3 regions of the Paenisporosarcina sp. P5_A11 genome follow, and region 3 is predicted to be linked to each of the others. Evidence: riboswitches for the same ligand, from Rfam matches in the RefSeq annotation. Region 3 holds a riboswitch; each other region holds the start of a gene.
What was found. A riboswitch is a leader RNA that binds a small molecule or an ion and turns the genes downstream of it on or off. The one in region 3 is predicted to bind S-adenosylmethionine.
Positions count from the first base shown of each region.

Region 1: another riboswitch for S-adenosylmethionine. It lies ahead of AC1DOS_RS05295 (methionine ABC transporter ATP-binding protein); the one in region 3 lies ahead of AC1DOS_RS01345 (O-acetylhomoserine aminocarboxypropyltransferase/cysteine synthase family protein).
Region 2: another riboswitch for S-adenosylmethionine. It lies ahead of metK (methionine adenosyltransferase); the one in region 3 lies ahead of AC1DOS_RS01345 (O-acetylhomoserine aminocarboxypropyltransferase/cysteine synthase family protein).

Region 1 is NZ_JBFUKT010000017.1:25,105-31,845, forward strand. It holds gene AC1DOS_RS05270 (SRPBCC family protein) at 225-659, shown strand; gene AC1DOS_RS05275 (ArsR/SmtB family transcription factor) at 659-1,021, shown strand; gene AC1DOS_RS05280 (iron-containing alcohol dehydrogenase family protein) at 1,098-2,174, opposite strand; gene AC1DOS_RS05285 (MetQ/NlpA family ABC transporter substrate-binding protein) at 2,190-3,023, opposite strand; gene AC1DOS_RS05290 (methionine ABC transporter permease) at 3,041-3,712, opposite strand; gene AC1DOS_RS05295 (methionine ABC transporter ATP-binding protein) at 3,702-4,715, opposite strand; SAM riboswitch class I at 4,819-4,927, opposite strand; gene AC1DOS_RS05300 (carbon-nitrogen family hydrolase) at 4,998-5,792, opposite strand; gene AC1DOS_RS05305 (aminotransferase class I/II-fold pyridoxal phosphate-dependent enzyme) at 5,878-6,741, shown strand, end outside.
Region 2 is NZ_JBFUKT010000154.1:130-6,870, reverse strand. It holds gene AC1DOS_RS15815 (alpha/beta hydrolase family protein) at 1-557, shown strand, start outside; gene AC1DOS_RS15810 (hypothetical protein) at 563-1,012, shown strand; gene AC1DOS_RS15805 (hypothetical protein) at 1,030-1,467, shown strand; gene pckA (phosphoenolpyruvate carboxykinase (ATP)) at 1,505-3,091, opposite strand; SAM riboswitch class I at 3,291-3,414, shown strand; gene metK (methionine adenosyltransferase) at 3,615-4,811, shown strand; gene AC1DOS_RS15790 (gamma carbonic anhydrase) at 5,139-5,666, opposite strand; gene AC1DOS_RS15785 (alpha/beta hydrolase) at 5,845-6,645, shown strand.
Region 3 is NZ_JBFUKT010000002.1:81,672-94,737, reverse strand. It holds gene AC1DOS_RS01390 (vWA domain-containing protein) at 1-1,399, opposite strand, end outside; gene AC1DOS_RS01385 (hypothetical protein) at 1,442-1,648, opposite strand; gene AC1DOS_RS01380 (type II secretion system F family protein) at 1,678-2,610, opposite strand; gene AC1DOS_RS01375 (type II secretion system F family protein) at 2,615-3,541, opposite strand; gene AC1DOS_RS01370 (CpaF family protein) at 3,538-4,884, opposite strand; gene AC1DOS_RS01365 (CpaE/TadZ family protein) at 4,898-6,055, opposite strand; gene cpaB (Flp pilus assembly protein CpaB) at 6,077-6,844, opposite strand; gene AC1DOS_RS01355 (homoserine dehydrogenase) at 7,316-8,302, opposite strand; gene metX (homoserine O-acetyltransferase MetX) at 8,275-9,330, opposite strand; gene AC1DOS_RS01345 (O-acetylhomoserine aminocarboxypropyltransferase/cysteine synthase family protein) at 9,347-10,636, opposite strand; SAM riboswitch class I at 10,754-10,870, opposite strand; gene AC1DOS_RS01340 (glycerol-3-phosphate acyltransferase) at 11,007-11,663, shown strand; gene pepT (peptidase T) at 11,821-13,062, shown strand; gene AC1DOS_RS01330 (DMT family transporter) at 13,059-13,066, shown strand, end outside.

The DNA of each region.
Region 1 (6,741 bases), on a different contig from region 3:
AGGCTGAAATGTGCCATGACTTACCTAAAGATATTTTTTCCAATAACCAGCGGATAAACTACGAATAATTGGATAAGTAATATGACTCTTCATATGAACATCCTATGATTTAAGAATGTTCTTGATGTGGAATTTCTATGCCTCACCTTGACATGAAACCAAATGGTGTTATACATTAATATATACAACCAACTGGTTTCATATTATTGAAAGAAGGCGAATTCATGGAGACAAACAATCAGAATGTACTACCAGATATTAAGCAAACAGTCATTTTTAATGCACCCATTCAAAAAGTATGGGATACCGTATCAACTGCAGAAGGAATCGCATCATGGTTTATGCCAAATGATTTTCAAGCGAAAGTCGGACATGAATTTCATGTCCAATCGCCATTCGGTCCATCACCATGTAAAGTCGTTGAATTAGATGCTCCTAATCGACTTACTTTTACTTGGGACACAGAAGGATGGATTGTTACTTTTATATTAATAGAGGTCAGTGGTAAAACTGAGTTTACCCTTATTCATAGTGGTTGGAAACAACCAGATGCTATCCTTCCAAAAGCAAATGACAAAAGCTCAGTTATCCGCGACAGAATGGATCATGGTTGGATGGGGATTGTTAATGAACGACTTAAAAAAGTTGTTGAGGAATAGTGGCTAATTCAGCAGAAAAATATGATGTATTCCAAGCTATTGCTGATCCAACCCGTAGAGAGGTACTTCGCATACTTACTGGAAAAGAGTTACCCATCTCAAAAATAACATCTCATTTCACTATGAGTCGTACAGCCATTGCAAAACATCTTCATATCCTTTCAGAAGCAAAGTTAGTCAGTGGACGAAAGGTAGGGAGGGAAAAACTCTATCAGTTACAACCAGAACCTTTAGAAGAATTAAAACAGTGGCTTTCTTTTTACGAACAATTTTGGAACAACAAATTATCAATACTTAAACATGTTGTTGAAAGTGATGGAGAAAGTAGAATACACGTCATTAAAACCGAAGTTGAGAAATAGTAATAACAAAGTTGACATAGAGAAAGACCGACAAAGTTTTTATGTCGGTCTTTTTTAAATAATCGAATTCATGGTTTTACAAGAACCTTGACTCTAAATGTCGCATGACTTGTGCCACTTCAGTAGCTGTTATTTTTTCACTACGCATGTGATGAATGGACTCTTCATTTCTTGTGGATTGTTGTGCAATATCATCAATCCATCTACTCGGAATATTTAAATCATAAAGCGAAGTCGGCAAACCCAGTTTCTGATAAAACGGACATAGTCGCTCAACTTCACTTTCCTTCTGTTCGAGAAGCAATTGAACCAAAATGCCATAAGCCACTTTATTTCCATGTAATGCTTTATGTGACTCTGGCGCAATGGTCATGCCGTTATGTATGGAGTGCGCACCTGCGACTCGACCATAGCGATCACCAAATCCGCCTACCATTCCTCCAAGCATAATTATCGATTCAATTACTCTGACGAATGCATTTGACACTTTTGCTTCTTTCGCATCATCAATGGCTTCTTCTGCATGTTCAAACATTTCTTCTGCACATAACCGCGCAGTATGATGAGCGACCTTTAGCGCAACCGATGGATTGCTTAACTTGCTAATTTGAACGTCTGCTTCATACCACTTAGCTAATGTATCTCCAATGCCTGCGACGAGAAGTGGAATGGGGGCTTCCACTAAAATTCGTGGCTCCACAAGAAGGATGTCAACACTCATTGGATACACATCATAGTGTGTCATCATACCTTCATCAGAATAGATAACACTAAGCGGTGTCCAGGGTGCACAGTTCGAAGCGAGCGTTGGAATTAAGATTGCCTTGGTTTCACTCGTGTAAGCTACCGCTTTTACGACATCCAACACTTTTCCGCCTCCCACACCAATAATTGCATCTACGGAATGACTCTGTGCTAGCGCAGCCACTCTGGAGATTTCAGTTACTGTACACTGACCTTTATAAAAAACGTGCGATACATGAATGCTTTTTAGGCTGGGAAAATAGTAGCGTGCCGCATACCATGACTTCACACCTGAAACTATGAGTACACGTTTGATATTTCTAGACACTAACTTGTCTTCAAGTTCATCTAGCGCCCCACTCTTACAAACATATTCAGTCGGTGCTCCGCGAATAATGATGTCTTCCATAAGACTCCTTCTCTCTTAACGGTTTTTCATCCACTCAGGTTTACCAAAACCTTCAAATTCTGAGTCGATAATTCCTTCAAATTCAGGTGCTTCTACGATTTCCACTAAGTCTTTCGCAAGTTGCGAGTCTTTGTTTGCAGTCGTAACAGCCACGAGGTTACGGTAGAGATCAGGCATGTTCTCTAAAATTAACGCATCTCGTAATTTCATATCTGCTGCTAAAGCGAAGTTTCCTGGAACTGCTGCTAAATCTGCACCATCTACTGAACGAGGCAGTTGACCTGCTTCAATTGGTTGGAACACTAAATTTTTCGCATTGGTCTTAATATCTTTCTCTGACACTGTCAAAGGCTCTGCATTTGAATCTAATTCTATTAATTTATGATCTTGTAAGATTAGGAAAGTACGGGCCGCATTGACTGGGTCATTTGGAATCGCTATTGTTGCACCATCTTTCACTTCTTCTATGGATTTATATTTATTAGAGTAAATGCCCATTGGTGCTGTTGGCACTGTGATTAGTCCAGTTAATTCCATATCATTTTCTTTCGAGAAGTTCTTAATATAAATGGAGTGTTGGAAAAGGTTAGCGTCAATATCTCCATTGTCTAGCGCAATGTTAGGTTGAATGTAATCGCTGAATTCAACGATTTCTACTTTGTAGCCTTTTTCTTCAAGAGCTGGTTTAATAGCCTTTTTCAACATGTCGCTGTAAGGACCTGCTGATCCACCTAATTTTACTGAATTATCGTTATCCACATTACCTTTAGTTTCTTCGTCACTTCCTCCACATGCTGCAAGAGCCACTACTAGTACCAGTAACATAATCGAAAATATAATTTTTTTCATCTCTGTCTCTCTCCCTTTTATCGTTTATCTATTGCTTTAGACGTCCAGTCACCCAACTGTTGAATGATTTGAACGAGAACAATTAAAATTACTACCGTGACAACCATGATTGTATTGTCATAACGGTAATATCCGAACCGTATTGCCAAGTCTCCAATTCCGCCGCCGCCTACTACCCCAGCCATTGCGGAGTAAGCAACTAGGCTAATGATGGTCATCGTCACTCCTTGCACAATGCTCGACTTCGATTCTGGCAATAACACATCTTTGATAATCATCCAAGGGGTTGCTCCTACTGCAACTGCAGCTTCAATAACGCCTTTATCAATCTCTCGGAGTGATGTTTCAACAATTCGCGCGAAAAATGGAGTGGCCGCAACCGATAAAGAAACACTAGCTGCTGCTGGTCCAATCGTTGAATCAACAAGCAATTTGGTTAATGGTATAAGTGCAACTAACAAAATAATAAACGGAATCGAACGTACCATATTTACAATAAAACCGAGTATTCCTTTTATAATTCGATTTTCTAAAAACAATCCTCGATCGGTAATGAAAAGTACAATACCAAGGGGTAATCCAATCACAATCGCAACCGTCAGTGAAATCCCAATCATATACATCGTTTCCCCAAATGCTTTGAGTATGTCTGGCCATAATTCAATCACGTGCTGGATATCAATGCCCATTTCGAATCACCTCCACTTGCGCTCCGCGTCCTTCCATATACGTAATAGCTCTTTTAATATTGTCTGGATGTCCTTGAATTTCCATTAAAAACAAACCTAGCGGCACTTCTTGTATGTATTCAATCGAGCCGTGCAAGAAATTCCCACGTACTTCAAAATGCTGAACCATATCTGAAATAACACCTTCACCCGCCACATCACCTTTAAACATTACTTTTACAATACTTCCAGTAACTTTATCCAAAATGGTTTGTGGCACTTCAAATGACAGCACGCTACTAATAAATTCTTTAGTCAGCTCAGCTTTTGGATTTGAGAAAATCTCGTATACTGACCCTTCCTCCACTACTCGCCCATCTTGCATGACTGCCATACGGTCACAAATCTCTTTCACTACATTCATTTCATGCGTGATTAACACAATCGTGATGTTTAATTCGCGGTTTATCTTTTTTAGCAATCGTAGAATTGATAAAGTTGTGTTTGGATCAAGCGCAGAGGTTGCTTCGTCACACAATAACAAGGAAGGGTTATTTGCAAGTGCACGTGCTATTCCAACACGTTGTTTTTGCCCTCCACTCAGTTGTGCTGGAAACACATCTTTTTTATCAGTTAAACCAACCATCTCAAGAAGCTCCACTACACGAGACGTCATTTTTTCTCTTGGTGTGTTTGCCGCTCTTAATGCGAATGCAATATTTTCAGCTACTGTCTTTTGACTAATCAAGTGAAAGTGTTGAAAAATCATGCCGATTTTCAAGCGCGCCTTGCGTAATTCTTCTCCCTTTAATTTTGTTAGATCAAGTCCATTTACTTCAATCTGGCCACTGGTTGGTCTTTCGAGTAAGTTGATACAACGGAGTAAAGAACTCTTGCCAGCTCCGGAATACCCCACAATTCCGAAAACTTCCCCTTCAGAAATGGTGAGATTAACTCGATCCACACCCATTACCAGGCCATTTTTTGTTTTGTATTCTTTAGATAAATCATTTATTCGTATCATAACAACAAGCTCCTTTTTACCTTCTAGAAAACACAATCCGTAGACTTTAACAAAATAAAAAATGCCCCTTTCATTATGAAAGAGGCACCGAAAAATGGATTTTGGGTTATCTTTCAGAATGAAATCATTCTGTAGGAATTGGCACCTTCCCAGCTATTGCTGGGGGTTGCCGGACGTCATAGGGCCTATCCCTCGGTCTCTCTTGATAAGTTTCCATATGTAGTTGTATTTGTTGCTCGAACTAAATCTTACGATGTTTATTAACGAGTGTCAAACCTTTTTTCACTTTTCAAACAATGGTAGATAAAGTGACGGTCTTCGATCTTCATACACAGGGATACGTGTGCGCACTTCTTCAACTTCGGAAAAATCAACATCAATTACCGCGTATTCTTCATGTTCAGTACCGGTCCACAACACTTTCCCCCACGGCGCAATAATCATGGATTGGCCATTAAACTGATTGTTTGGATCAGAACCAATACGATTCACTGCAATTACGAAACATTGATTTTCTATTGCACGCGCTTGAAGTAAGATCTTCCAATGATCAATGCGTGTCGACGGCCACTGTGCTGGAATGAATAACACCTTTGCTCCTGCTAATGCATGTGCCCGTAACCATTCGGGAAACCTTAAGTCATAACATATGACGCCACCAGCTTGGATAGAACCTAAAGAAAACATATTTTCCTTATTTCCTGCTTGTAGGTATAGATGTTCATCCATCAAACGGAACAAATGCGCTTTATCGTATTCACCAACAAGCTCTCCATCGTTCGAATATACATACATCGTGTTGTAGAAGTTGACTCCTTTTTTCGTTGAAACCGAACCACCTACGATATGAATGTGATGTGTTCGCGCCAAATCAGAAAGAAATTTTTTCGTACGCTCTCCTTCAATGTCGGCAAGGTTTTCTAATGCTGTTAATGCATAAGCAGTATTCCACATTTCAGGTAAAACAACGAGCTCTGCACCTTCACCAACTACTTTTTCAATTAATCTTTGAACATTGCAAAAATTTTTTTCAGGTTCAGCAAACGCTACGTCGAGCTGAATGCAAGCGATTTTCATGGATACACCACCTATAGACAAGTTACTCAAAAGGTTATAAGATTTGGCTGACGATTGCAACTAATTTAGAAAATGAGGAAACGCCATGGAACTCTCGAAAAGACTACAACAATTACCTCCACAATTTTTTGCTTCTCTTGTACAAAAAGTAGGAGCTGCAGTGGCACAAGGTCGCGATGTAATTAATTTAGGTCAAGGTAACCCTGACCAACCAACACCTCCACATATCGTAAAAGCACTACAAATAGCTGCTGAAAATCCTGTTACTCATAAATATTCGCCCTTCCGCGGAATAAGCGAATTGAAAGAAGCAGCAGCTGCCTTTTATAGACGTGAATATAACGTTGACATCGATCCACTAACAGAAGTCGCTGTATTATTTGGAACAAAAATCGGGCTTGTTGAATTGCCTATGGCCGTATTAAATCCGGGAGATTGGATGCTACTACCAGACCCTGGATACCCAGACTATATGTCAGGAGTAATGATGGCCGACGTCAACTATGAAACGTTACCACTTATAGCAGAAAATAATTTTTTACCTGATTTCAATATGCTTTCTGAAGAAAGTAAAGAACGCGCGAAACTTATGTATCTTAACTACCCAAACAACCCGACAGGAGCTACGGCAGACCTCGAATTCTTCAACGAAACTGTAGCATTTGCTAAGGAAAATGGAATTGCTGTATCACATGATTTTGCCTATGGAGCCATTGGATTCGAAGGAATAAAACCGGTAAGTTTCTTACAAGCAGACGGTGCAAAAGACATCGGAATTGAAATGTACACCTTATCCAAAACATACAACATGGCAGGATGGCGCGTAGGATTTGCTGTAGGAAATGCACAAATAATTGAAGCCCTTAACTTGATACAAGATCACATGTTTGTAAGCCTATTCCCAGCTGTCCAACACGCAGCCGTCGCTGCTTTAAATGACAATCAAACA
Region 2 (6,741 bases), on a different contig from region 3:
TAGTATTTGCTCCTTATTACAGAGGTAATCGTGGTGGCGAAGGACGCGATGAATTTGCTGGTGAAGATCGTTTTGATGCGGTATATGGAGTAGATGTTTTAAAACAGTTTTTATCCGTTAATCCCATTCACTTATTTGCCTTTTCTCGTGGAGGAATTATGGCGTTATGGACGGCCATATTGCGTGATGATATAACGTCTACCGTAACCTGGTCAGGAGTTTCAGACGTAATCCTTACTTATGAAGAAAGGAAAGATATGCGGAGAATGATGAAGCGAGTAATTGGAGGGAATCCAAATAATGCGCCTGAAGCTTTCGAAGAACGTCAACCTTTCTCACATATCAAAGATATTACTTGTTCACTTTTAATTATCCATGGGAAGAAGGATGTAAATGTTGGGATTGAGCATGCTAGTCGTTTAGAAAAAACGCTTGTAAAAGAAGGTAAAGTTTTTGAAACCTGGTACTTTAGTGAACATGATCATTTTTTCCCAACAAAAATTAATAATCAAATAATCAAAGACTTAACAACATGGATGAAACAACAAGGAGGGTAATGATTATGAAACATGTTCGGATTCTTTTGGAAACGACTCAAAAAGAAAATAAATCGTCAGTTCCTATAGATACCAGCTATTGGGAAAAATTATGGGATACTTATACAAAAGATTTTGCATCAGTCGAGATTCACAGTTGGCTTGAAGAATCTGAGCAAATTGAAGAACTTTCTAAGATATCGGCCAACTCAGTGGTTGAAGGTCTTGTAAAAGTATTCACTGTCACATTGAATGAGGAAAATTGTACATTTTTACGTAATCAATCTATAGATCCTAATGGTGGATTAAAATGGTTTACCTTATTCTTTTACAAAGAAGATGTTCAGATGCTTGAAATCGCACAATATGGCTCTGAAATTGTTCTCTATGGAGTAGATGAAAAAGAAGCAGAAGAATTACAAACATTGTTTCCAGAGAATGCCAATGCCGAATATTTTAAAGAGCACTTAATGTAAGTTATGGGAGGTTACTTATGGGGAATTTACATATAAAAAATGACACCTTCTCACATGGAAATGAAACAATAAAACGCATGAAGAATGTGGATTATTGGGTTCCTTTGATGACTGAGTTACTGCCAATCTTTACTGAAGTAGAAGTACGTTGTTGGAAAAATGAAACAGAATTGATTCTATTAATCAAACCTTTTGCACACACCATTAGAATTGAGACTGACTTAGTAATTTTTACCATGCCACTTACCCAGAAATTAAAAGATTTGTTCTTAAAATCTAGTAATGATACTAATAATATTAGATGGTTTTCATTACATTTTAAAAAGAATGGGTATCACATTTGTTCAGTAGAGCATTATGGTGTAGAACTTCATTTCAATCAAATCACCAAAGCAGACTCCATACATATTCAATCCTTTTTCAAAAACGATACGGTCTTTAACTATAGTGAATAAAAAAAGGCCTGCACACGAAGTGCAAGCCTTTTTTAAATTAAATAATTGGTCCACCTTTTGAAATGATTTCTTCAGAAACTGAGCCGAATTTATTGAAGTTTTTACGGAATTGATCTGCTAATTCTTTTGCTTTAATATCATAAGCTGCAGGATCTGCCCATGCATCACGAGGGTTGAGTACATTTTCAGGTACGCCTGGTACTGCTTTTGGAATCGCTAGACCGAATACAGAACCATTGTCTGTTTCCACGTCATCTAATTTCCCTTCAAGCGCAGCGCGAACCATTGCACGTGTATAAGCTAGTTTCATACGCTTACCAACGCCATATTCGCCGCCAGTCCAACCTGTATTCACTAAGAATACTTGTGCATCGTGTTGATCAATTTTCTTACCTAGCATTTCCGCGTATACAGTTGCAGGCAATGGAAGGAATGGAGAACCGAAACATGTTGAGAATGTTGCTTGTGGAGTCGTGATTCCACGTTCTGTACCAGCAAGTTTCGATGTGAAACCGCTTAAGAAGTGGTACATTGCTTGTTCTTTTGTCAACTTACTGATTGGAGGCAATACGCCAAATGCATCAGCTGTTAAGAAAATGATTGTATTTGGATGACCAGCAACTGAAGGGTCTACGATATTGTCAATTGCTTGTAATGGGTAAGCGGCACGTGTATTTTCTGTTAAAGAAATGTCTTCGTAATTTGCAATACGAGTTTCAGCATCTACTACAACGTTTTCTAATACTGATCCAAAACGGATAGCATCGAAAATCTGTGGTTCATTTTCACGTGTCAGGTTGATTGCTTTTGCATAACAGCCACCTTCAATATTAAATACACCATTGTCTGACCAACCGTGCTCATCATCGCCGATTAACTTGCGATCAGCATCAGCTGATAATGTTGTTTTTCCAGTTCCAGATAAACCGAAGAATAAGGCAACGTCACCTTGTTCACCAACGTTTGCTGAACAATGCATAGATAAAATGCCTTGCTCTGGAAGTAAATAGTTCATAATAGAGAATATTGATTTTTTCATTTCGCCAGCATACTCAGTACCACCAATTAAGATGATGCGTTGTTCCATTGAAACAATGATAAATGTTTCTGAATCCGTTCCATCGATTGCTGGGTCTGCTTTAAAAGTTGGTGCGTATACAATCGTAAATTGTGCTTCATGAGAAGCCAGTTCATCTTCTGTTGGGCGAATGAATAATTGATGCGCAAATAGGTTATGCCATGCATATTCATTAATTACTTGGATAGAAAGACGAGACTCTTCGTCTGCTCCAGCAAAGCCGTTAAAGACAAAAAGTTCTTCTTTCGATTTTAAATAAGTTACAACCTTCTTATATAAAGAGGAAAAAATTTCAGATGAAATCGGTCGGTTTACTGTACCCCAATCAATCTTGTCTTTTGAGATATCTTCTTCAACAACATACTTGTCTTTTGGAGAGCGTCCTGTATACTTTCCTGTCTCTACTTTTACAGCTCCAGTAGATGTTAAGACAGCTTCTCCGCGTAATGTTGCTTTCTCCACTAATTGTGGTACTGAAAGTTGTACATGCACGTTTTGGCCATTTAACAAATCGTTCAGCTCGTTGATAGTGTTCACTGAATTCATGTATATGTACCTTCCTTTTTTGTGTATTCCCAGTTAATTGGGGTGTTTTTTTCAATTCGATGATTAGTATAACACATTTAGCTTAATAATCTACACTAATAGCCTGATTAAATTCCTCATAATTTTATATTAATGAAGAATAATAAAAAATATTTGACATAGGTGGATTAGTTTATTATGATGTAAAACTGAACGGATACTCTTATCCCGAGCTGGTTGAGGGGTCAGGCCCTATGAAACCCGGCAACCTGCAATTATGAACCAAGTAGTAATTGGCAAAGGTGCTGAACCTGAAACAAGGTGAATTCCTTGGATGATAAGAGTGAAAGGTGCCTATACATGAATACCTTTCCTCATGTATTTTACGTGAGAGAGGGTTTTTTTTATGACATCTCCCTTTATCCTCGTGTGCAGAAGCCCGAAAAGGCGGAAGGTTTTATTCAACTGAATAAGCTGGACATGGGAAATGAGTACCGTTTGAATTTTCCGAGAGCAATCTCGAAGGATATAGGAGGAATATTAAATGACAACTCGTCGTCTATTTACATCAGAATCAGTAACAGAAGGGCATCCGGATAAGATTTGTGATCAAATCTCAGACGCAATTTTAGATGCTATATTAACAGAAGACCCGAACGCACGTGTTGCTTGTGAAACAACTGTAACAACAGGTTTAGTGCTTGTTGCTGGAGAAATCACAACATCTGCTTATGTGGATATTCAAAAAGTTGTACGTGAAACAGTTCGTGAAATTGGCTACACTCGTGCAAAATATGGTTTTGACTCAGAGACTTCTGCAGTATTGACTGCAATCGATGAGCAATCTGCCGACATCGCAATGGGCGTTGACAGAGCACTAGAAGCACGTGAAGGTTCGATGACAGATTCAGACATCGAAGCAATCGGTGCCGGTGACCAAGGGTTAATGTTCGGTTTTGCATGTAATGAAACACCGGAATTAATGCCACTTCCAATTAGTATGGCTCATAAGTTAGCTCGTCGTTTAGCACTAGTACGTAAAGAGGAAATTCTTCCATACTTACGTCCTGATGGTAAAACACAAGTAACTGTAGAATATGATGAAAACAATAAACCGTTGCGCATTGACACAATCGTTATTTCTACTCAACATCACCCAGAAGTAACACTTGAGCAAATTCAACGTAACTTGAAAGAACATGTCATCAATCCTGTCGTTCCGGCAGAATTAATTGACGAAAATACAAAATACTTTATTAACCCAACTGGTCGCTTCGTAATTGGTGGACCACAAGGGGATGCTGGTTTAACTGGTCGCAAAATTATCGTTGATACTTACGGTGGATACGCTCGTCACGGCGGTGGCGCATTCTCTGGTAAAGATGCGACAAAAGTTGACCGTTCAGCAGCATATGCTGCACGCTATGTAGCGAAAAACATCGTAGCAGCAGGACTTGCTGACCGTTGCGAAGTTCAACTTGCATATGCAATCGGTGTTGCTCAACCAGTATCAATCGCAATCGACACATTTGGTACAGGCACTGTAGAAGAATCAAAACTTGTTGAAGTGGTTCGAGCGTCATTCGACCTTCGTCCTGCAGGAATCATCAAAATGTTAGATCTTCGTCGTCCTATTTACAAACAAACTGCTGCTTACGGGCACTTTGGTCGTACGGACTTAGATGTACCATGGGAAAAAACTGATAGAGCTGCTCTTTTGAAAGAAAAAGCTAGCGAATAAAACAAAAACTGTTCTGGAGTAATTCTGGAACAGTTTTTTTATGAGGAAATATGGGTGAACGGGAATAAACCACTCGTGAAAGGGATTAAATCAAATTGAACGGGAATAAACCACTTTCGAATGGGATTAAATCCAAATGAATGGGAATAAACACAAGAATTTGATATGATTCATTTCACAACATCAGCGAAGCGAAAATCAAAGTAATTAGCACCATGCACATCGTTTCAGTGTGTTTTTGTAGGGAAATTGGGTGAACGGGAACAAAACAATTTGTGCGGGATTAAACCAATAGAAAAGAGCAGGCAATTAGATGCCTGCTCTTTTCTATTGGTCACTACTTTTCTGTTGCATCTCTTTGTAAATTTGCCCTTTTTCAGCGTATTCTTTTACAATTCGTCTCATATCAAGTTTGTCTTCATCATTCAATTCACGAATAACTTTCGCAGGCCGTCCTAATGCTAGCATCCCTGCTGGAATAACCTTGCCTGGAGGTACTAAGCTTCCAGCTCCGATAAATGCACCTTCACCAATTTCAGCGCCATCTAAAATGATTGAGCCCATTCCTACTAAAGCTCCTTTGCGAATGGTACAGCTATGTAATGTTACTTGATGTCCAATAGTCACTTCATCTTCTAAAATTAATGGAGCTGCAGGGCTTTGATGTAAGCAACATAAATCTTGAATGTTCACTTTGCGACCGATACGTGTTGAGTTTACGTCGCCACGAATGACCGTGTTAAACCAAATTGTAGACTCTTGACCGATTGTCACATCGCCACTGATTGTGACATAATCAGCAATATAAACAGATGGATCAATCAAGGGAGTTTTATTATTAAAAGAGTAAATCATTCTTTTACCTCATTTCTTATTGCGGTATAGTTTCATTATACATGGGTGTAAGGTCGTTATTAAGGCTAATTACCATTTCAGGATGTACTAAGTGACAATGATTTATTAATATCAAGATCACGTGGTAATATTAAAACAAGTATTTGTGATAAAATGAACTTGTAAAGGGGCGCTGTTCATGTGGAAATGGGAAGCAGATGGTCAAGCTAAAGCAGTCGTCGCAATTGTACATAGCGCGTACGAACATCATCGTAGATATGCATGGTTAATCGAAAAATTTAGAAGTTCAGGTTTTCATGTTGTCATGGGAGACTTGCCAGGTCATGGAGAAGCGGCTCGAAATAAAGCGGCACATAATGAAGATTTCCAGTCTTATGGGTCTTATATCGACCAATTAGTTCAAGCATCCATCTCGTATAACCTACCAGTGTTTGTTATGGGGCACGGGTTAGGCGCAACTCTTGTCATGCAATTACTTCAATTAAAATCCATTGAATGTGCTGCAGCCATTTTAACATCACCATGGTTAAATTTAAAAATTCATCCATCCAAATTATCTAGTGCTTTGTCGAGTATTGGTAAGTTAGCTGAGAATGTAAAGAGTACACATGATGTGACAATTAAACAACTGACTAGAAATTATGACGTGTATACGCAAGATAAAGACGATCAACTGTATAATACAACCATTACATTGAAATGGTATCATGAGCTCCAACAGTTAATCAAAGCAACTTCTACTAGACAGGAAAGTATTCAGAATCTGCCTATATTAATGATGACAGCTGAGAGAGACAAAGTAACTGAACATACATACGCAAAGCATTGGTTACATAAACAACAACTTTCAGAAATTCAATATAAAGAGTGGGCAAATTGTTATCATGATTTATTTCATGAACCAGAACAAGAAGATGTATTTTTATATACGGAATCATTTATGAATAATGTTTTACGTTCTGTTGGTTATATTGTTTAGGCACTCTTTATAGAGTGTCTATTTTTTTGTGATAAATTTCACAAAACCTAAAAATGTATCATACATTTATTTCTACTTGTGATTGTTTATGCATAC
Region 3 (13,066 bases):
ATGGAGTACTGTTTTGTTTATACGTATCTTCTAATAGCTTCATGGCTTCTTTGTAATTCATTTCATTCAATACTTTCAATTCATCACGTAGTTTGTCATATTCCTGTTCTACCCAAGTGTGATAGTCTTTATTTTTCTGTTGTAAATAATCGTGGCTTTCCTGCGACATCATTTCATGTTCTTGAAGCAAGTAAGTTAAGGTAAATCCAACTTGCTGTCTTTCGTCCACCCATTTTTTAAATTCTTTCGAATGATAGCCAAAAATGTCTAAATCATTATTAGTACGCTCATATCCTACATTGCCTTCTGTTGAGGTTTTCCAGAATCCCCACTTTTCCGCTACCTTTTTTGCTTGATCCAATTCATTTTGCAATCCTTGTGCATCCTGAACGTCTTGATAACTACCTTTTGTAGCCTCTGCTACCGCACGTAATTGCTTTTGGCCCTCACTATCAACATTAAAGCCAATGACATTCATAATCGGTGTAATATCAGATTCATACAATGTTTTTGCCGCAGTGACAGGGTCGTCGTCACAAGTAGAAATGCCATCGCTGACAAGATAGACGATATTTGTATTCTTATCGCCTTTGAAAGACGCCAAATCTTTTTGGGCTTCGTTCAGAGCTAATTGAATTGGTGTCCATCCTGCAGGTATTGCTTTCGCTAAAGCTTGTTCAAACCCATTCGCTTCATAGTTGCCGATTGGGTAAATAAGCTCGCTACTTTTGCAGGAAAGTTCTTTATCAGCTTTGCTGCCGCTACCTTCTTGGCCATAGATGCGTAGACCTACGTTTGCATTTTCCGGAAGTCCTTTTACAAAATTCGTAATGGCTGATTTTGCCGCTTCCATCTGGGTTTGACCATTCATGTCTTTGCCCATGCTTCCTGAAGCATCCAAAATGACCATTACGTTCAAGTTTTCTTTAAACTGCATACGTGGATCATCGATATCGGGACTCCCAATTGATTGGAATTTAAGTTCCTGCATTAAATCTTCAGGACCTTCATAATCCTGTTGAAACACGCTGAGAATTGCATTGTAGTAATGGTCCAGTTCTTCGTTTGACGGTTTGCTCGAAATGTCAGGCAAGTCTTTCGTCAATTCATCAATTTTCTTTTGATCATTTTCCTCAATGACAGCCAAGTAGCCGGTATATCCTGGTGTTAATGCCGACAATTCATTCAAATTTTCAGGTAAAGGTTCAACGATCATTTTATTGTTAGTTTCTGAATCCTTTTCGGGCTCAGAAACATTTGAAGGCTCAGATTTACCAGAAGTATCGTTTTTATTCGATATTTCTTCTCCTGGAACAATCCCTGTCCTCTTTGTTTCCTCATCACAGCCAGTCAAAGCCATTATGAGTAAACCAGTCAAGATGAGTTGTTTCTTACTCATTCTGATACCGCCTCTCTAAGGTGTTTGTCCATGTATAAGGAATTAGCCGACCATACCGCTGATCTTGGAAACGATTTTACCAATCAAATCTCCGATTGCCCCAGATTGTCCATTTACTGCTGTCGAGATAATCCCTAATACTAAAATCAATAATGCTGCCAGCCCCAACCATTCAAGCGATTGTGCACCTTTTTCGTTTTTCACCGGTCCTACGATATTCATCCATGCGTTCATTAATAAGTTTTTCATTTTGTTTTCTCTCCTTTGAACTTGTTTTTTTATTGGAATAAATCAAAAATGCCTTTGTTTTGGTTGAACATATTTATCATCATCAAGCCGCCGATTAATACGAGCGAAGATGGCAGAACCAAAAATGTCGTAACGAGTGTTACTTTTGGTGAAGCCTTCGCCGCCTTCTCTTTAATCATCTCTTTCTTCAACTTTCGCATTTCTTCGGCTTGTTGTTTGAAAGTATCTGCAATTGGTACACCCAATCGCTCTCCTTGAATCAAGGACTTTATCAATATTTGAAACTCTTTTGAATCATTACGGACAAGTAACGTCCGATAGGCTTCCGCTCGTGGCACACCAACGCTTATTTCCTGAATGAATCGTCCGAATTCCTCTTTCACCGGTCCTTCAAAATATGGAACAATGTCACGAATTGCTTGATCCATTGCAACCCCAGCCTGCAAAGTAACGCTCATAGTATCAAGAAAATCAGGCAACTGATAGGAAATTTCTTCCTGCCTTTTTTTTGCTTTGGAGCGAATCCATAAAATAGCACTCATATAGCCAAAAATCGGCAGCAGGATAATCATGAATTGTGAAAATGGCAAAAGTAATATTAGAGAAATCCCACCTGTAAAGAAGCCAATAATCATTAAGAAAATTTTCAATCCTTGGAAGCGTTCCACCGTTAATTCATACGGATATCCAGCCTGAATCAGCCACTTTTTAACTTCTTGATTTTCACTAAAGAAATTGATACGTTGCCCCAAATCCGCGAAATCATCTGCAAATTTGAACATCTTGGCAACCAACTTCTCTTTACGGGTGACTTTCCGATGGAAGGCATCATAAATAAATAGTGATTCTTCCACTTCTTCTTTCAATGCTTTTCGTTCACGCCAGTACACATATAATGAACGAAGTGCAATTCCAACAAATATTACAGACAGCAAGACAAATAAAGCTATAATCCCATCCATTTCATCACACCCTTATATTGGTGATTTTACGAACAATCACGAATGTTAGAATTGTTCCGGTCAAAAAGAAAGCGAATAGAATTAGTCCAAGTCCGGTAAATAGAGGATCTAAAAATCCTTCCACAATATTGTTCATCATAAGTACAAGAAAGATTGGAATGACGGGAACAATATACGAAATATAGCGTTGTTCAGCAGTCATCGTTTTGATTTCTTGTTTCAATAACTTGCGTTCATCCAGCGTCTGGCTCATTTCGTCCAGCACTGCGTACAAATTACCTCCTGCTTTCTTCTGGATGAGCATGGTTGCCGTGAACAGTTGAAATTCTTTGTCATCCACGCGTTTCTCCATGCTACGGATGGCAGCACTGAAATCAATTCCTAGCGATAACTCATGTGCCAATCTCTTGAACTCAGATTTAGCCGGTTCACCAATTTCCTGAGCAACAAGTTGAATTCCTTGATTGAGCGTCATGCCAGAACGTGTGGCATTGGCAAGGATGCGACAAATTTCAGGAAGGTGTTCGACCAGCATTTGTTTCTTTTTATTTTTCCGAACCAGGAAAAGCATTCGACGCCCACCTTCGACAATCAATAGAGCTATGACTAAACTTGCAAGCATGTTCAAATTAAAGAAGTTTTGAAGACCAATAACCAATGCCATATAAGAAACTATGAGCGCACCGATAAACTCTGATGGTGTGAAGCCAATATTTGCATCTATCAACTTCTGTTCCAGTGCTTTTGCAGAATCGGTCTGATCGTACTTGGTTCCAATGACCACCAACACACTTTTACGACGTTCTCCGTCCCGATAAAACTGTTGGACTTGTTTACGCCACTCCCTTTTTTCTTTCCGATAGCCAAGGTAAAAGTAAAAACCGATGACGAGTACAAGAATGGTCAGCATCGCGAGTAATGCTTCCGTCATACGACCACACCCCGTTTCACTGGCTCGAACAAAGATTCATTCATGTCAATTCCAAAGACACGTATACGAGTTAGACACTGCGGAATTTCACCAGTTGGTGTAAAATGTCCTTCTACCTCTCCATCTTTCGTTAAACCGGTCCTATGAAACTTGAAGATTTCAACAATCCGATGTTTGCCGTCATTTTTCTGGACCTCCGAAATGGATACGATTTTCCGTGTTCCATCTGTCAGTCGTGTTGCTTGGACAATGATGTCTAAAGCACCGACAATGTATTCCCGAATAATGGTTGAAGGTAAATCCATTCCTGCCATAATGACCATCGCTTCAACTCGTCTCAATGCATCGTCGGCATTATTCGCATGCACAGTTGTGATTGACCCTTCATGCCCCGTATTCATAGCCTGGAGCATATCAAATGCTTCTCCACTCCGAACTTCCCCGACAATGATGCGGTCCGGCCGCATACGTAAAGCATTTCGCACCAAGTTGCGAATGCTGACTTCCCCTTTTCCTTCAACATTCGCCGGTCTGGCTTCCATTCCAACGACGTTTGGACGGTCTAGACGAAGCTCTGCGGAATCTTCTATCGTAATGACACGTTCACCATGAGGAATGGATGTAGCGATTACATTCAACAAAGTTGTTTTACCAGAGCCTGTTCCTCCACTGATGAGCGTGTTCATTTTGGCTCTTACAATCCCATCCAGGAATGTCGCCATATCTTTGCTCATAGAATCAAATTGCAGTAAATCCTCCACTTTAAAAGGTTCTGCTCGGAATTTCCGGATGGAAACAAGTGTGCCCGATAAACTGATCGGTGAAATTACTGCATTTACCCGGCTGCCGTCGGGCAATCTGGCATCTACCATTGGTGAGCTTTCATCGATTCGTCTACCGAGTGGTGCGACGATACGGTCCACAATATGCCGTACATGTTCATCGTTCCGGAATGCAATTTGTACTTCTTGAAGTTTTCCTTTTCTTTCAACATAAACTTCCTGGTACCCATTAATCAGAATTTCCGTGATATCCGGATCATTTATGAGCGGTTCGAGCGGACCGAAACCGACTGACTCATCTAATATTCTCGTAATTAAAAGTTCTTTATCATGCCTTGAAATAATGACCTTTTCTTCGGACATAAAAGTTGAAACATATTGCTCAATTCGCAACCGCATTTCTCCTGAAGACAGCTGCGTTAAAGCTTCCAAGTTTGTGTCTCGCAATAAACGGGCCTTATAATGTTCGACTAATTCATCGACGAGGTGGTTTTCATATTCGTAAGAGGTTGGCTTTTTCTGCACAAGCTTCCCTTTTCTCTTTTCAAACAGTGAGCTCATCCCTCTTCACCTCCTATTGCTTTAATACATCTCGTGCAAACTTACGAATATCTTTGGCAAATGGGATTAATTTACGTTCTTTCTGGACTTTCCGGACAGGCATCCCTTTATTGATATATGGTTGCAACCCTTTAATGTCCCTGCGAATGGAAGCGGCCACTGGAAAACGTAGCACGTTTTTCAAATCGCTTTGCTGGACTTCGTTTTCTTTGGACAGTTCATTCAGTACAATTTCCATACGATTTGCCAATGGAATGCCAAGTCTTGTGCTTAGTGTTTCGAACTGCTTTAACGTTTTGAGGGCTGATGTTTCGGGCGCTAATATGTAAAAAACTTTGTCAGACTCTTCTAAAGCTGTAACGACTTGTCCATTCATATGACTTGGCAGATCAATTAAAACGTAGTCAAATGAACGTCTGCATGTTCGAATCAATTTGGCAATAAACTCTTCATCAATCGATTCTGCAATCTCCGCATCACAAGGACTGATGAGAATTTCCAATTTGGAATCCACCTGTGTTTCAGATACATTCCGAATGTGGCTTTCATTTAATTCCTCAACAACAGGCATTAAATCAGCTAGCGATCGGTTGGATTCAATGGAAAAGACGTTTTCAATCCCACCGTATTGGGTGTTCAAGTCAATCAAAATCACTTCAGCCGTTGACTCTAGCTTTAAAGTTTGAGCAACTGAAGAAGCAATCAATGTACGTCCACTTCCACCTTTTCCGCTGTAGAATGACAGAATTTGTCCTCGATTGCGTCCATAAGTTACAGCTGCTTCTTCCATTGAATTTTTTTTGATTTCATAATTTTGGACGATTGTTGGAAATCTACTTGTGAATAAACTAGTTTCATCTGGAAAGACGAAAAATTCATCCGCACCTGATCGTATAATATTTCGAAGCAATGTAAAGTCAGAAGCAACTGCAACAAACAATAGGAGACAAGCCGGATTGACCATTCGTATTGATTGGACTAACTCTACAGACGCTTCCGTTTCCGATTGAGAAACGATGACAATGTCACGAGTTTCTCGGTTCATTTCTCTTATAGCATCTGAATATTTCACACTAGTTACTTGTTTTGAGAAGCTTTCAGAAATCGTTTTTAATAGCACTGTATTCTGTTCCCATTCACTAACAATTAAGATATTTGCCGATAGTTCCATCACGTCAGCCTCTTTTCCATCTTACTGTCCACTCCCGGAAGTAGGTCCTTCTTTCGGTGTTTCTTTTTTAGTACCATTCTCTTTAGGTGGTGTTGTCGCTGGTTTTTTTTCAACTTTCTTCTTTGCAGGCTCTTCCTGTCGTGCCTCTTTTTCTTCTGTTTCTTCGGAAGGTACACTGTTTTGACCAACATTAGCTTTTAAAATACGAATGTGATCAGCATAGTTTTGCATATGTATAAGTTTCGGTGCTTGTTCAGCCGTCACTTCGACTGCAACACCCGCAAATTTTTCACCAGAACCTTGAGAAAATCGGACAACAACGTCTTTCATGAAAACAGATGTATTACGCTCGCCTTTATTTTCAGTAGATACAATAATATCTACTCGGTCTAGTGCTTCGATTACTTGATCGAATTGAACTTTATCCGTTCGATGCAAAGTGACTAATCTATTGTTCTCATTTTGTAGATTGGAAGCTGGTTTAATCATATTTCGTGTAATCATGTCACCTTTAGAAAGAGGGACGACTGATACTTGAGATTCCAGATCACCAAAAGAGGTGATATGCGACTCAGTAACAAACTTATTAGGTAACTCCATTACGGTGATTTGATTCTTTTGAATAACTGTCCTTGATGGAATATCCGCTTTTGCTACATAAATCTTTGTCATTGCACCTAAATCAGAATTTAAATCCTTTACTTTTTGCAGCACCATGTATCCAGTTGCAGCTGCTAAGATAAATGCCATAATAAAAAATATAGCCGCTCTCCTTTTTGCCTCTAACATTTAACAATTCCTCATTTCAAAATGGTGATTTATACCGAAATAGGTATAATGCTGTATTAATTATGTATAAGGTCACTTACTATTTACCATTTACCTTTCTAAATTGTCAAAGTTAGCTAACTATAACAACTTGATATGCTAGTTCCCTTGTACTATGTAAATAAACCTACTTTATGTCATTAATTTTCACCCACTTCAATCAACGTTGATATATAGACATTTCAAAAAAGTGAATTTATTTCCAGGTTAAATCAAATTATCCATTTTTCACCCTTTTTTTGGTATTAAACAGGACTATCGATTCTTTATTTTTCCCATCTATTACCACATATCCTGATATCAAGATAATAAATTTTTTATATTATGAACGTATTTCTTCTATATAATAATTAACGATATTTTTTTGTTTTTTTCATACATAAAAACCGTTGCATTCCTCCACATGGAGACAAATGCAACGGTTCTATTTTCTTATAAGGTAACTAAAAATTGAGCGTGTTTTCCTATGATTTCTGCATAATCTTCCACCATGACACTTGCTGTGGGAAATTTACCAGCTCCTGGTCCAATTAAAGTTAAAGTCCCAATGTAATTTGTATCAAGCGCAATCGCGTTGTTTACACCCTCAACTGCATACAACGGATGCTCGGGATCTACTAATCTTAGACCAACGCTTGCATGTAAGGACCCGTCTTGCTCTTCAATAATCTCTGCCACATGCCTGAAACGCAAACCTTCTCTTGTTGCACTTTGTACTTGTTCAAGTGTAATATCAGCAATTCCAGCAATCGTTACATCATCCCAATTCGGTTGTTTACCAAATGCCAAAGTACTTAATATCATAAGCTTTCGAAATGCGTCTTGACCAGAAATGTCATTAAAAGGATCTGACTCTGCATAGCCAAGTACCTTTGCTTCTTCTAAGGCATCATGAAACAAGCTTTCATGTATTCGCATTTGAGTTAAAATGTAATTTGATGTTCCATTTAATATCCCTTGAATTCTATGCACCTGATTCACAAGCAGAAGGTTTTTCAAGGTTTTTATTATTGGTACGCCCCCTGCTGTTGTTGCTTCATATCCGACATGGACACCTTGTCTTTTTGCTCGTTCTTGTAATTCTAAACCATACTTTGAGAACATTACTTTATTAGCTGTAATCACATGACAGCCTTTTTGAATAGACCTACATAGATATTGAAATGCCGGTTCTTCACCTACAATTGCCTCAAATACAACTTGAATATCGGGAATGTCTTCAATGTCTTGAAAGTTGTCAGTTACCATAACGCCTGGCGTTGCCATACGACTTTTTGTTGGTTCTCGTATTAGAATTGCTTTTACTTCTATATCCAATCCTAATGATTGTTTTAATTGATGTTTTCTTTCATTAAGAATTTGGAATATGCCTTGACCAACTGTTCCAAAACCTAAGATTGCTGCTTGAATCGTTGCCATGACTTTACCCCCAAGTGAACAGTTAATATATCTCCCCATGTCTCAAATTCAGTCAGAAAGCCATCATGACCGAATCGTGTGTTGACCATGCAGAAATGATGATCAGGAACGAGATGCGCAAAAGAGCAAATGTCCTCAGGTGGATATAGTAAATCATGTGTGAATGCTATGGTGATTACTTTTGCTTCAAATTGTTTCGCCGCTATTTCTATTCCGCCTCTATCCCTCCCGATATCATGAGTGTTCATTGCCCGTAATAAGGTAAGATAGCTGTTCGCATCAAAACGTTCCGTAAGTTTTGTCCCTTGGTATTTCATATAGGATTCGATTTCGAACAAACCATCACTTCTGGTCTTTCTTGCAAAACGGTCCTTATGTAATTGTTCACTACGATAAGTGACTAACCCCGCCATGCGTGCTGTTTCAAACCCTTTTATATCTGATGAACTCTTATAGTTTCCATTGCAATAGTTTGCATCTGTTTCAATTGCATGAATGCCAATATAATTATAGGCAATACCTGTATCACTTAAATAAGGGGTAACTGCTAATGGAATCAGTAAATCCATATCTTTTGGGTAGAGTAGTCCCCACTCCAGCACACGCATCCCACCAAGCGATCCTCCAACTACTGCATGAAGTCTATCAATTCCCAAAGCTAGTAATCCTTGTTTTTCAGCATGGACCATATCTCGAATTGTAATGGTTGGAAAGGATGAGCGATATGGTTCACCTGTTGTAGGATTAATTGTAGCTGGACCAGTTGAACCGGAACATCCCCCTAAAACATTCCATGTAATTACTTGAAATACATTCGTATCAATAACTTTTCCAGGTCCAATCATTCCACTCCACCAACCTGGTTTTTCCTGAGTTCCAGTAGCATATTGATTTCCAGTCAAAGCATGACAAACTAAAATAACAGGTGCATCTAATGGACCGCAAGATTCATATGAAAGTTCAACTTGTTCCAGTAGATTCCCAGACTCTGTTTGGAAGTTTCCGATTTCTACACTTCCTGTTGCCACTAATTCCACCTCCAAGTTAAATCGGTACGACGATTGCTTGATCTATCGCTTGCCTTAAATCAGCTAATAAGTCTTCTACCGACTCTAATCCCACTGAAAGTCGAATCAATTCTTCTGTGACACCTGACTTTCTTAATTCTTCTCCACTTAACTGTTGATGTGTCGTAGAAGCCGGATGAATGATAAGCGATTTGGCATCTCCTACATTGGCAACATGAGACCAGATTTTGACGTTATCGATGATTTTACGCCCTGCATCTCGTCCTCCTTTAATTCCAAAATTCACAATTGAACCGTATCCATTCTTCAAGTATTTATTAGCTAATTGATGAGATGGATGAGATTCAAATCCATTGAAACTTACCCACTCCACCGCTGGATGATTCTCTAGAAAATTAGCTACCGCCAATGCATTTTCATTGTGCCTCGGCACACGTAAATGTAACGTTTCGAGACCTTGCAAGAAAGAAAATGCATTATCTGGGCTTAGACATGGACCAAAGTCACGAAGTAGTTGAACTCGAAGTTTAATAGCGAATGCAACTTGAGGCACGTCAATCCCATAACGCAATCCATGGTAACTAGTATCTGGTTCCGTAAACTCAGGAAACTTCTCGCTATTCCAATCGAATTTTCCTGCATCAACTACCACACCTCCAATTGAAGTACCATGTCCACCAATCCATTTTGTTGCTGAATGTACTACTACATCAGCACCATATTCAATAGGATTACTTCCATATGGAGTAGCAAATGTATTATCAACAATTAACGGAATTCCGTGCGCGTGGGCTATAGTAGACACAGCTTCTATATCTAGAACATGGAGACTTGGATTGCCGATAATTTCCCCAAAAATGGCTTTCGTTTTTTCAGAAATGGCTCCTCGGAAATTCTCCGGATTAGTTGAATCGACAAACTTTACAGTGATTCCATACTTTGGAAGTGTTTTAGCAAACAAATTATAAGTACCACCATATAAATTACTAGCAGCAATGATTTCATCTCCTGCTCCTGCTATATTTAAAATAGAAAAAGCGATCGCTGCCATTCCACTTGATAAAGCTACTGCAGCTGTACCCCCTTCTAACAAAGCAACACGCTGTTCAAATACATCGACTGTTGGATTGCCTATACGCGTATAGATATTTCCAGCTTCTTGCAGCGCAAAAAGTTTTTGAGCATGTTCTGTATCTTTGAAAACAAAAGAAGTAGTTTTATGAATTGGTACCGCACGTGAGCCAGTAATCGGATCCGGCTCTTGCCCTCCGTGTAAAAGTAGCGTTTCTGGTTGAAGATTAGTCATTGTTTTTCCCTCCTGGTTTGTGGTTTAGATGGAAGTGTGGAGGCGAAAGAGGAGTTTTGGAATACAAAAAGCCCCTTCTTCGCTTAAGAAGAGGGGGCTCGCAATTGCGTATACCTCCTCTTATCTTTCAGATCCACATGAAGAAATCTGTAGGAATTAGCACCTTTGCAAGTTCATCACTTGCCGGTTGCTGGGCATCGTAGGGCCTAGTCCCTCTGCCGCTCTTGATAAGAGTATTTGATTCAATTTTCCATCTTGAGAAACAGTATATGTTTTCCAGGAAGAAAAAGTCAAGAAATAATTATTTTTTTTGAAACTTCAGCCAATAGTCAAACGTTTAAAGAGTGAGAAGAAAAAAGGAGTTGAGATTTTGAATCTTGCTTTATTGTCACTCATGATTATCCTATCAGGCTATTTAATTGGGGGGTTACATGGGTCCTACATCGCACAATGGATTTCAGGGGTTAATGTAAAAGATCAAGGTGTAAAGAATTCTGGGGCGTCTAATGCTACCATCGTGTTAGGATGGAAATTCGGGGCTTTAGTTGCGTTATTTGACATTGGTAAAGGATTTATCGCCGTTCTATTATTGGCCTATATTTTAGATACACAAAGTCTCTTTAATGGCTACACACCTACTCTACTTTTATTAATAGGAGCAGCTGTCGTTATCGGACATAATTATCCTTTGTGGATGAATTTTGATGGTGGCAAAGGAACTGCATCAATCATTGGGATTATGTTTGCTGTCGATTGGAGAATGGGCTGTATTGGATTGACCTTGCTCATATTAATAACTCTCATAACAGACTATTTACCAATTGGCGTTCTTTTTTTATACCTTACATTATTGGTTTATGTATTTTGGTTTATGGGAGGATTTTGGCCGAACTTCATCTCATTAGCTCTTTTCACTTTAGCTATTTGGAAACATAGAGAAAACATTCTACGTATAAAGCAAGGAACTGAACCTAAAGTGTCTACTGTTATGAAAAAGAAAAAAACGACATCTCCACAGGAATTCTAAGAGGATTTACTATATTTCTTACATTTACCTGTTTGGCAGCAGCCTCTTATTAGGTTAAAAAATATCCTATCTGATTTTTAATAGCATTCAATATTCCTAGATGATTCTGAAAATGATAAACTAATAATAGATTTATGAAATTAAGGAGTGGAATGTCATGCAAGAAATATTAATCGAACGCCTCGTGCGTTATGCAAAAATTGATACACAATCTGACGCAAACAGTTCAACTTGCCCTTCAACACCAGGTCAGTGGGACTTACTCCATGAACTTGAAAAAGAGTTGGCTGCGATCGGAATGGAAGACATTTCACTTGATGATAATGGCTATTTATTTGCTACATTACCTTCAAATATAGACCATGAATTGCCTACAATTGGATTCTTAGCTCATGTTGATACAGCAACGGATTACACTGGGAAAAATGCGAATCCTCAGCGCATCGATTGCTACGAAGGCGGCGACATTTCATTAAACGAAACAACAGTAATGTCTCCTACCGATTTTCCTGAGCTTAACAATTATATCGGTCACACTTTAATAACAACAGATGGCACGACATTACTTGGTGCCGACAATAAAGCGGGTATTGCTGAAATAATGACAGCTATGGAGTATCTGATAAATAATCCAGACATCAAACATGGCAAACTCAGAATTGCCTTCACTCCTGATGAAGAGATTGGTCGCGGACCTCATAAATTCGATGTTGAAAAATTCGATGCAAAATATGCTTACACGATGGATGGAGGTCCTCTTGGGGAACTACAATTTGAAAGTTTTAACGCTGCTGGGGCAAAAGTCATCACACGCGGAACTAGCGTTCACCCTGGATCTGCAAAAAACAAAATGGTCAACGCCTTAACTATTGCGATGAAGTTCCAATCTTATATGCCGGCATCTGAAGTGCCTGAAAAGACTGAAGGCTATGAAGGATTTATACACTTAATGAATTTCAGCGGTCATGTAGAAGAAGCACAGTTGTCATATATAATTCGTGACTTTGATCGGGAAAAATTCGACGCAAAAAAAGGATTGTTTGAAAAAGCAGTGGCTGAAATTAAAGCAGAGTATGGTTCACATGCTATTACAGTTGAACTAAATGACCAATATTACAATATGGGTGAAAAAATTGAGCCCGTCAAAGAAATTGTAGATATCGCACATCAAGCAATGACAAATCTATCTATTAATCCTTTAGTCCTGCCGATTCGTGGCGGAACTGATGGATCTCAATTGTCTTATATGGGCTTACCTACTCCAAACATCTTCACAGGTGGTGAAAACTATCACGGAAAATATGAATATATTTCGGTTGATAACATGGAAAAGGCTACACAAGTAATGATTGAAATGATACAACTGTTTGAAAAACAAGTAACAGGGTTGAATTCTTGAAAGA